One region of the Mesorhizobium sp. BR1-1-3 genome, then DNA from elsewhere that is predicted to be linked to it. Evidence: riboswitches for the same ligand, from Rfam matches in the RefSeq annotation. Region 1 holds a riboswitch; the other holds the start of a gene.
The links. Region 1 has a riboswitch for S-adenosylmethionine ahead of LB559_RS09585 (O-succinylhomoserine sulfhydrylase). Riboswitches for the same ligand answer to the same signal wherever they lie in the genome.
Positions count from the first base shown of each region.

Region 2: linked by a shared signal. The riboswitch ahead of metX (homoserine O-acetyltransferase MetX) and the one ahead of LB559_RS09585 (O-succinylhomoserine sulfhydrylase) in region 1 are both predicted to bind S-adenosylmethionine.

Region 1 covers NZ_JAIUIC010000003.1:474,769-479,821, reverse strand. Annotated here, with positions in the region: gene mmsB (multiple monosaccharide ABC transporter permease) at 1-126, shown strand, start outside; gene araD1 (AraD1 family protein) at 432-1,424, shown strand; gene LB559_RS09595 (ABC transporter substrate-binding protein) at 1,596-2,369, opposite strand; gene LB559_RS09590 (2'-deoxycytidine 5'-triphosphate deaminase) at 2,470-3,564, opposite strand; SAM riboswitch at 3,639-3,716, shown strand; gene LB559_RS09585 (O-succinylhomoserine sulfhydrylase) at 3,774-4,961, shown strand; gene LB559_RS09580 (ceramide glucosyltransferase) at 4,969-5,053, opposite strand, start outside.
Region 2 covers NZ_JAIUIC010000006.1:122,217-127,269, reverse strand. Annotated here, with positions in the region: gene metW (methionine biosynthesis protein MetW) at 1-571, opposite strand, end outside; gene metX (homoserine O-acetyltransferase MetX) at 630-1,799, opposite strand; SAM riboswitch at 1,914-1,991, opposite strand; gene hisC (histidinol-phosphate transaminase) at 2,129-3,238, shown strand; gene LB559_RS15420 (prephenate/arogenate dehydrogenase family protein) at 3,244-4,179, shown strand; gene LB559_RS15415 (sugar kinase) at 4,187-5,053, opposite strand, start outside.

The DNA.
Region 1 (5,053 bases):
ATCATGGGCGTGATGAACAACGGCATGTCGATCATGGGCGTCAATGTCGACTGGCAGCAGGTGGTCAAAGGCCTGGTGCTGCTCGGCGCCGTGATCTTCGACGTCTACAACAAGAACAAGGCTTGAACGGACTTAAGAGCAATTCCAGGAAAAGTGTGAAACGGTTTTCCGCCGGGAATTGCGCCAAGACAATGAGTTAGAGCGGTTCGCCGTTTCCGTGAAACGGTGAACTGCTCTGGTCGAGGAAAGCAGGAGGCATACGATCGCGACGCTGCCGGCAACCCGCCGGTAACAGAAGTCCCTGAGGGACCAGGCCCGCGAGCGCAATCCGAACTGAGAATTTAAACCGTGGCATGGACGAGGTCCCGGCCGCGCTGAGCAAGGTTTGCCGTTTTGGCAGCCCTGCCAAGGCAAATGAGAGAGGATTCATCATGCTGATCTCCCAGATCCTTGACGACGCCGAGACCATCCGCGTCGTCGCCCGCAATGGCGGCAAGACCCGGATCATCAATGGCGCCCGCAGCGTCTATTCGCTGGCGATGGAGGCCGCCCGCACCGGCGTCGGCCTCGTCGCGCTGATCGAACGCAAGGGGCTTGGCGAGACGGTCGATCTCGAGGCCGCTTACAAGAAGGGGCGGCTGCTGTCGCCGATCAATCACCCCGATCCGGCGCATCTGCACCTGACCGGCACCGGGCTGACGCATCTCGGCTCCGCCGCGACGCGCGATTCCATGCACAAGAAGCTGAGCGCCGACGGCGAGGAGCAGCTCACCGATTCCATGAAGATGTTCCGCATGGGGCTGGAGGGCGGCAAGCCGGCGAAAGGCCAGATCGGCGTGCAGCCGGAATGGTTCTACAAAGGCAACGGCACGATGGCGGTGGCGCCAGGCGCCGCACTCCTGTCACCGGCCTTTGCCAAGGACGCCGGCGAAGAGCCCGAGGTCGCCGGCATCTATGTCATCGGCGACGACGGCGCACCTTTCCGCGTCGGCTTCACGCTGTCGAACGAGTTTTCCGACCACGTCACCGAGCGCGTGAACTATCTGTTCCTCGCGCATTCCAAGCTGCGCAACGCCTCGTTCGGGCCGGAGATCCTGATCGGCGAGCTGCCGTCCGACATCCGCGGCACCTCGCGCATCGTGCGCGACAGCGAGGTGCTGTGGGAAAAGCCGTTCCTGTCCGGCGAAGCGAACATGTCGCACACCATCGCCAATCTCGAACATCATCATTTCAAATACGCGGCCTTCCGCCAGCCGGGTGACGTGCATGTGCACATGTTCGGCACGGCGACGCTGTCCTTCGCCGACGGCATCACGACCGAGGCCGGCGATGTCTTCGAGATCGAGGCCGGGGATTTCGGCCTGCCGCTGCGCAACCCGCTCGAGATCGAGCAGCCGGTGAAGGTGGCTGTGAAGGCGCTTTGAGAGCGCGCCTTTTCCTTCTCCCCAAGTGGGAGGTGGATCGGCGCGTTAGCGCCGAGACGGATGAGGGGTGTTCCAGCGGAGTGAGACGTTGGCGTTCCCTGGAACACCCCTCATCCGTCGCCTCCGGCGACACCTTCTCCCACAAGGGGAGAAGGAAAAGGCGCCTCTGCCTCAATAAATATCGAAGTCGAAATACTTGGCCTGGATCTTCTTGTAGGTGCCGTCGGCAACGATCGCGTCGATGGCCGCGTTGAGCTTGTCGCGCAGGGCCGTGTCGTCCAGGCGCACGGCGATGCCGGCCTGGGTCTCGGTGCCCTTGACGTCGCCGACCAGCTTGCAGCAGCCGTCGCTTGCCTTCTTCAGCCAATCCATCAGCACGAACTTGTCCGAGATCACGGCGTCAAGACGACCGTTGGTCAGGTCGGTGATCGCCTCTTCCTGGGTGGGATAGAGTTTGGCCTCCGCGCCCGCCTTGCCATATTCATTCTGGGCATAGTCGGCCTGCGTGGTCGAAGCCTGGGCACCGACCGTCTTGCCGGCAAGGGCCGCCGGTTCGGTCGAGGTGAGATCGGTGTCCTTCGGCGCCACCAGAGCCAGCGGTGTCGTATAATATTTGTTGGTGAAGGCGACCTGCTTCTTGCGCTCTTCGGTGATGCTCATCGAGGCGATGATGGCGTCGAATTTCTTGGCCTGCAAAGCGGGAATGATGCCGTCCCAGTCCTGGGTAACGATCTCGCATTCGACCTTCATCTGCGCGCACAGCGCATTGGCGATGTCGATGTCGAAGCCTTCGACCTTGCCGTCGGCGGTAATGGTGTTGAACGGCGGATAGGCGCCCTCGGTGCCGATCTTGATTTTTTCGGCTGCCTGCACCGACAGAGAGCCGGCCAGTGTTGCCAGCATGGCAGCGCCCGCCGCCGATATGACCCATTTCGAAAATCGCATTTTCTTGGTTCCCCTTGAACGCCGCCAGCTTGACGGGCGGCAAGGCAGCCAAGCATGGCGAGCCGGTACAGGCAAGTATTTTGCCTTGGGGCAATGAGGGTCAGCGCGCGGCGCGGAAATGCTTGGACAGCTTCAGGCCCTGCGCCTGGTAGTTGGAGCCGAGATCGGTACCGTAGAGTGCCTGCGGCCGCTTCAGCATATGCTCGTAGACCAGCCGGCCGACGATCTGGCCGTGGTCGAGGATGAACGGCACTTCATGGCTGCGCACTTCCAGCACCGCCCGGCTGCCGGTGCCGCCGGATGCGGAATGGCCGAAGCCCGGATCGAAGAAGCCGGCATAATGGACGCGGAATTCGCCGACCAGCGGATCGAAGGGCGTCATCTCGGCGGCGTAGAGCGGCGGCACATGCACCGCCTCCTGGCTGACGAGGATGTAGAATTCATCGGGGTCGAGCACCAGTTCGCCGGCGCCGCTCTTGTGGATCGGTTCCCAGAAGTCGACGACTTCCTGGGCCGCGCGCTTGTCGACATCGACGAGGCCGGTGTGATGCTTGCCGCGATAGCCGACCAAGCCGCTTTGATCGCCGTTGAGGTCGATCGACAGCGCGATGCCGCCGCCGGAAATGTTCGGCGGCTCGGTGGCGACCAGCATCTGCGTGCGATGCAGGTCGTGCAACTCGGCTTCCGAGAGCAGCGCATTGCCGATGCGGAAACGGATCTGCGACAGGCGCGACCCGGTGCGGACGACGATCGGGAAGGTGCGCGGGCTGACTTCCAGAAAGAGCGGGCCATGATAGCCGGCCGCGATCTTGTCGAACTCGTGGCCGCGATCGGTCATGACGCGGGTGAAGATGTCGAGCCGCCCGGTCGAACTCTTCGGATTGGCCGAGGCTGAAATGTCCGCCGGCAGCGCCAGGCTTTCAAGCAGGGGCACGATGTAGACGCAGCCGGTCTCCAGCACCGCGCCCTCGGCCAGATTGATCTCGTGCAGCTGCAGCCGGTCGAGCTTTTCCGAGACCTTGTGATTGGGGCCGGGCAGGAAGGAGGCGCGCACCCGCCAGGCCTTGTCGCCGAGCCTGAGATCGAGGCTGGCCGGCTGGATCTGGTCGGTGTCGAGCGCACGCGCCGACTTCAGCGCGCCGGACTGGAGCAGCGCCGATATGTCCTGGTCGGGAAGAATGCCTGTCTGCCGCAAGGCTCCACTCCTGCTTGGTACAAACCTCTTAATGAAGCCGGCAATTGACGCAAGCGCGGTGCGGGTCTAAAGGGTCGTTATCCCGTGGTGATTTGGCCGGTCGGCTTGCAGCCACGTTAAACAAGTCGCTAAAGGACCGTCGGGCCGCAAGGCCGTATGGACCGGTTGCGACTTTCGCGGCCGGTTTTTTTGTGTCTGGAAGAAAAGCGATGAGCACCAAGAAGCGCAACTGGAAGCCTCAGACGGCACTCGTGCACAGCGGAACGCTGCGTTCCGGTTTCGGCGAAACGTCAGAAGCGATCTATCTCACCCAAGGCTATGTCTACGAAACGGCGCAAGCCGCCGAAGCCCGTTTCAAGGGCGAAGAGCCGGGTTTCATCTATTCGCGCTACGCCAATCCGACCGTCGACATGTTCGAGAAGCGCATGTGCGCGCTGGAAGGTGCGGAAGACGCGCGCGCCACCGCGTCCGGCATGGCGGCGGTAACGGCCGCCCTTCTGTGCAGCGCCAAGGCCGGCGACCATATCGTGGCGGCACGCGCGCTGTTCGGCTCCTGCCGCTGGGTGGTCGAGACGCTGGCGCCGAGATACGGCATCGAGGCGACGCTGGTCGACGGCACCGACATCGCCAACTGGGAAAAGGCGGTCAAGCCGAACACCAAGCTGTTCTTCCTGGAAAGCCCGACCAATCCGACGCTGGAAGTGGTCGATATCGCCGCTGTCGCTTCGCTTGCCAATTCGATCGGCGCCAGGCTGATCGTCGACAATGTCTTCGCCACGCCCCTGCAGCAGAAGCCCTTGCAGCTCGGCGCCCATATCGTCGTCTATTCGGCGACCAAGCACATAGACGGCCAGGGGCGCTGTCTCGGCGGCGTCATCCTGTCGGACAAGAAGTGGATCGACGAGAACCTGCACGACTATTTCCGCCATACCGGCCCAAGCCTTTCGCCTTTCAACGCCTGGACGCTGCTGAAGGGCCTGGAAACGCTGCCGCTGCGCGTACGCCAGCAGACGGAAAGTGCCGGCCGGATCGCGGATTTTCTGGCCGAACGGCCGGAAATCGCGCGCGTCATCTATCCCGGCCGCGCCGACCATCCGCAGGCCGACATCGTCAAGAAGCAGATGTCGGGCGGCTCGACGCTGATCTGCCTGGACGTCAAGGGCGGCAAGCAGGCGGCCTTCGCCTTGCAGAACGCGCTCGACATCGTCCTGATCTCCAACAATCTCGGTGACGCCAAGAGCCTGATCACCCACCCGGCGACGACGACGCACAAAAATCTCAGCGACGAGGCGCGCGCCGAGCTCGGCATCGGGCCGGGCACGCTCAGGCTGTCGGTTGGCCTGGAGGATGCCGACGATCTGCTCGAGGACATCGCGCAGGCGCTGAAGGCCAGGTAGGAGGCCTTCAGGCGCCGGACGGCGTCTCTTCCAGCTCGGCCGTCTTGGTGCCGATGGTCATCGCATTGCCGCGCCAGTCGACGGCGCCGCCG
Region 2 (5,053 bases), on a different contig from region 1:
AGAACCACCACGGCATCGACAGGCCGATCTTCTGGCCGGCGGCGTCGAGGGCGGTTGCCTTCTCGACTGTCGCGCCGAGTTCGTCGCACAGATTGACGAAATCGCGGATGGTGCAGAAGTGGATGTTGGGCGTGTCGTACCAGGAATAGGGCAGGTCCTTGGTCACCGGCATGCGGCCGTTGAGGAACAGCGACAGGCGCACACGCCAATGGCCGAAATTGGGGAAGGAGACGATGGCGCGGTTGCCGATCCTGAGCAGTTCGTCCAGCACCAGCTTGGGATTGCGGGTGGCCTGCAGCGTCTGCGACAGGACGACGAAGTCAAAGCCCTTGTCGGGATAGAATTCGAGATCCTTGTCGGCATCGCCCTGGATGACCGAGAGGCCGCGCGCCACACATTCGTTGACGCCGCGCTGCGACAGCTCGAGTCCGCGGCCGTCGACCTGCTTGGTGTCCTGCAGCAGCTCGAGCAGCGAGCCGTCGCCCGAGCCGACATCGAGCACGCGCGACTGTGGCGGGATGAGGTTGGCGACGACTTCGAGGTCGACGCGCTGGTCGCGGTTGACGCTCATGGCTTCGCCTCCCGCCTGGCGCATGATCCCGATCCGAAAAGCCTGCAATTTTTCCGGGTCATGCGCTGAGCCCTCTCGCCCGGGCGGCCGAGCCGATGAAGCCGTTAATGGCGGCAAACAGTTCCGGCTCGTCGAGCAGGAATGCGTCGTGGCCACGGTCGGTCTCGATCTCGACGAAGGATACCGATGCGCCGGCGGCGTTGAGCGCATGCACGATCGAGCGGCTCTCCTCGGTCGGGAACAGCCAATCCGAGGTGAACGACACCAAGCAGAAGCGGGTTTTCGTGCCGGCGAAGGCATCGGCCAACCGGCCGCCATGGTCTGCGGCGAGGTCGAAATAGTCCATCGACCGCGTCATGTAGAGGTAGGAATTGGCGTCGAAGCGATCGACGAAGGTCATGCCCTGGTGCCGAAGATAGCTTTCGATCTGGAAGTCGGCGTCGAAGCCGAAGGTCAGCGCTTCGCGATCCTGCAGATTGCGGCCGAACTTGCGGTGCAGGGCGGCTTCCGACAGGTAAGTGATGTGGGCGGCCATGCGCGCTACCGCCAGGCCCTTTTCCGGGCGTTTGCCGTGCTCGAAATATTTGCCGCCATGCCAGTCCGGATCGGCCATAACAGCCTGCCGGCCAACCTCATGAAAGGCGATGTTCTGCGAGGAATGGCGCGCGCCGGTGGCGATCGGCAGCGCCGAGAAGACGCGCTCCGGATAGCTCGACGCCCATTCCAGCACCTGCATGCCGCCCATCGAGCCGCCGAGCACGCAAAACAGTTTCTCGATGCCGAAATGGTCGATCAGCATCTGTTGCGCCCGCACCATGTCGCGGATGGTGATGATCGGCAGGTCGAGCCCATACGGCTTGCCGGTGGCCGGATTGGTCGAAGCCGGGCCGGTGGAGCCAAGGCAACCGCCGATGACGTTGGAGCAGATGACGAAGAAACGATTGGTGTCGATGATCTTGCCGGGGCCGATCAGCACTTCCCACCAGCCAGGCTTGCCGGTCACCGGATTGGTGCTGGCGACGTGCTGGTCTCCGGTCAGCGCATGGCAGACGAGGATGGCGTTGGAGCGGGCATCGTTCAGCGTGCCATAGGTCTGGTAGGCGATCTGGAACGGTGACAGCAGCGTGCCGGCGTCCAGCTTGAGCGGCTTGTCGGATCCAAAACGCAAAACCGGGCTCGACGGTTGGTCGATCTCGTTGTTGGTTTTGCGGGCACGCAGAACGGCCATGACATCCATCTCACACTTTGAGCCCACGCATCGCACTCGTCGAAAGTCGATGCCGATACGGGTGTCCGGCCGGCGCGGACAACAAAAAACCGGCATTGCGGTCGCAAAGCCGGTTACAGGATGCAAACGGCCCTTTAGCAAGTTGTTTAACGTGGCTGCAAGCCGACCGGCCAAATCACCACGGAAGTTCGCTCCCCTTCTAGGGCTGTGGCGCGCCGGCGTCAACGGCCTGCCTTGGGCGGGAGGCTGTCGCCTCTCGACATTGCAGGCCACGGCTTGTATTTCCGCTGCGGCTTCCCTCAGGAAGCGTTCTCGACGGATTTTGCGACATGAGCCAGACACCGGACCAGGCACGTCCAACCCCGCGCGCGGGCATCATGGACATAGACGCCTATGTGCCGGGCAAGAGCACGGCGCCTGCCGGCGTCGCCAAGGTCCACAAGCTGTCCTCCAACGAGAACCCGCTCGGGCCCTCACCGAAGGCGATCGAAGCCGCGCGCGAGATTGCCGGAAAGCTTGACGTCTATCCAGATGGCACCGCCAGGCGGCTGCGCGAAGCGATCGCCGAGGTGCATGGCCTCAACCCGCAGAACATCATCTGCTCCAACGGCTCCGACGAGATCCTCGGCCTGCTGGCGCAGACCTATCTGGCGCCCGGCGACGAGGCCGTCATCACCGAACACGCCTTCATGGTCTACAAGATCTACATCCAGTCGGCGGGCGCCGTTCCGGTGACGATCAAGGAAACAGACGAGCGCGCCGATATCGACGCCATCCTGGCCGCCGTCACGCCGCGTACCAAGATCGTGTTCCTCGCCAATCCCAACAATCCGACCGGCACCTATGTGCCGTTCCAGGAGGTGCGCCGGCTGCATGCCGGTCTGCCCAGGCACGTGCTTCTGGTGCTCGACGCGGCCTATGCCGAATATGTTCGCCGCAACGACTATGAGGCCGGCATCGAACTGGTCGGCAGCGCAGAGAACGTGGTGATGACCCGGACCTTCTCCAAGATCGGCCTCGGCGGCGCGCGGATCGGCTGGATGTATGCGCCGATGCACATCGTCGACGCCATCAACCGCGTGCGCGGCCCCTTCAACGTCAATGCGACGGCGATCGAGGCCGGCATCGCCGCCATTCGCGATCGCGCCCATGTCGAGCGCAGCGTGGCGCACAACGAGACCTGGCTGGCCTGGCTGAGTGCGGAATTCACAAAGCTTGGGTTGCGGGTGACGCCCAGCGTCGGCAATTTCATCCTCATTCATTTTCCCGAGGACCAGAAACATTCGGCAGCGGCGGCGGACGACTATCTGACGGCGCGCGGCTATATATTGCGGCGCGTTTCGGGCTATGGCTTTCCCAACGCGCTGCGCATGACCGTCGGTACCGAAGAGGCCAATCGCGGCGTTGTCGCCGCTCTCACGACATTCCTGAAAAGCTAGAAACCATGACATCACCGATGTTTGAAAAGATCGCTCTGGTCGGCATCGGCCTGATCGGCTCGTCGCTGGCCCGCGTCATCCGCCGCGAGGGCCTCGCCCGCCACGTATCCATCTCGACCCGCAGTGCGGCGACGCTGGCACGGGCCGAGGAGCTTGGGCTGGGCGATAGCTATAGCACCGATGCGAGAGAAGCTGTCCGCGATGCCGACCTGGTCATCATTTCGGTGCCGGTTGGATCGTCCGGCGCGGTTGCCGAGGAAATCGCGCCGGCGCTGAAGCCGGGCGCGATCCTCACCGATGTCGGCTCGACCAAGGCGTCTGTCATTGCGCAAATGCAGCCTTATGTGCCTGAAGGTGTCCATTTCATTCCCGGCCACCCGCTGGCGGGCACAGAAAAATCCGGCCCCGACGCCGGTTTCGCCGACCTGTTCGACAATCGCTGGTGCATCTTCACGCCGCTGCCCGACACCGACCCGGACGCGTTGGAGAGGCTGTCGGAGTTCTGGCGGCGCTGCGGCGCCAACATCGACACGATGGATCCCCAGCATCACGATATGACGCTGGCCATCGTCTCGCATCTGCCGCACATCATCGCCTACAACATCGTCGGCACCGCCGATGATCTGCAGTCGGTGACCAAATCCGAAGTGATCAAATATTCGGCTTCCGGCTTCCGCGACTTCACCCGCCTTGCCGCCTCCGATCCGACCATGTGGCGGGATGTCTGTCTGCACAACAAGGACGCCATCCTCGAAATGCTGGCGCGGTTCTCGGAAGATCTGGCGTCGCTGCAGCGCGCAATCCGCTGGGGCGACGGCGAAAAACTCTTCGACCTGTTCACCCGCACCCGCGCCGTGCGCCGCTCGATCATCGAAGCCGGCCAGGACATCGACGTTCCCGATTTCGGCCGTCAGGCGGTCGAGCACCCCGCGAAGGGCTAGGTCTGTCTCAGGCAGGCCAGGTCTGCGCAACCATGGCCAGCGTCTCGGCTCGGTTCGGCGCGCCAAGCCTGCCGCCGAAGCGCAGGCATTTGAGCGCCGCGGCCGCACTGGCAAACCGCAAAGCCTGCTCGACCGGCATGGCTTCCGCCAGCCCGACGGCGAAGGCGCCGTGAAAGACATCGCCGGCGGCGAGCGTGTCGACCGCCTTGATTTTTGGCGCCGCGACATGGCGCACGCAGCCAGCGCGACGGTCGTGCCACCAACTGCCCGCCGCGCCGCCTGTCACTGCGACAAAAGCGTCGGTGCGGCTGGCGAGATCGGCGCAAGCCGTTTCCGGATCGAGCGCCTGGCCGCAGACGATGCGCGCTGCCGGCTCCGAAGCGATGATGTGCGTAGCGAGCGGCAACAACTGCTCAAGGACCTCCAGCGGCGCGGTGTCGGCATCGAGGATCGCCGGACGGCTGATGGCGCGCGCCGCCTTCAGGGCGAGTGCCGCCGCACCCGGCCAGCGGACATCTACCAGAACGGCATCGAATGCCATGAGGTCGGCGACCGGCAGGACATCGGGATCGGCCTGGGCAAGCCTGTCATAGAACGGCACGATGATGCGCTCGCCATGCGCGTCGACCAGGATCGAGGCCAGCGCCGAGCGGGCACCTCTGACGCGCCGCACGAAGGTGCAATCGACGCCTTCGGCCTCTATGCCGGCGATGAGCTGGTCGGCGACGGCATCGTCGCCGGCACTCGCCCACAGCGATACTTCGGCGCCCAGGCGATGGGCGGCGCAGGCGGCGCTGGTGGCCATGCCCGAGGCGATCTGGACGCCGTCGGAGGCCATGAACTTGCCCTGATGCATGGGCAGCGTCTCGACGCG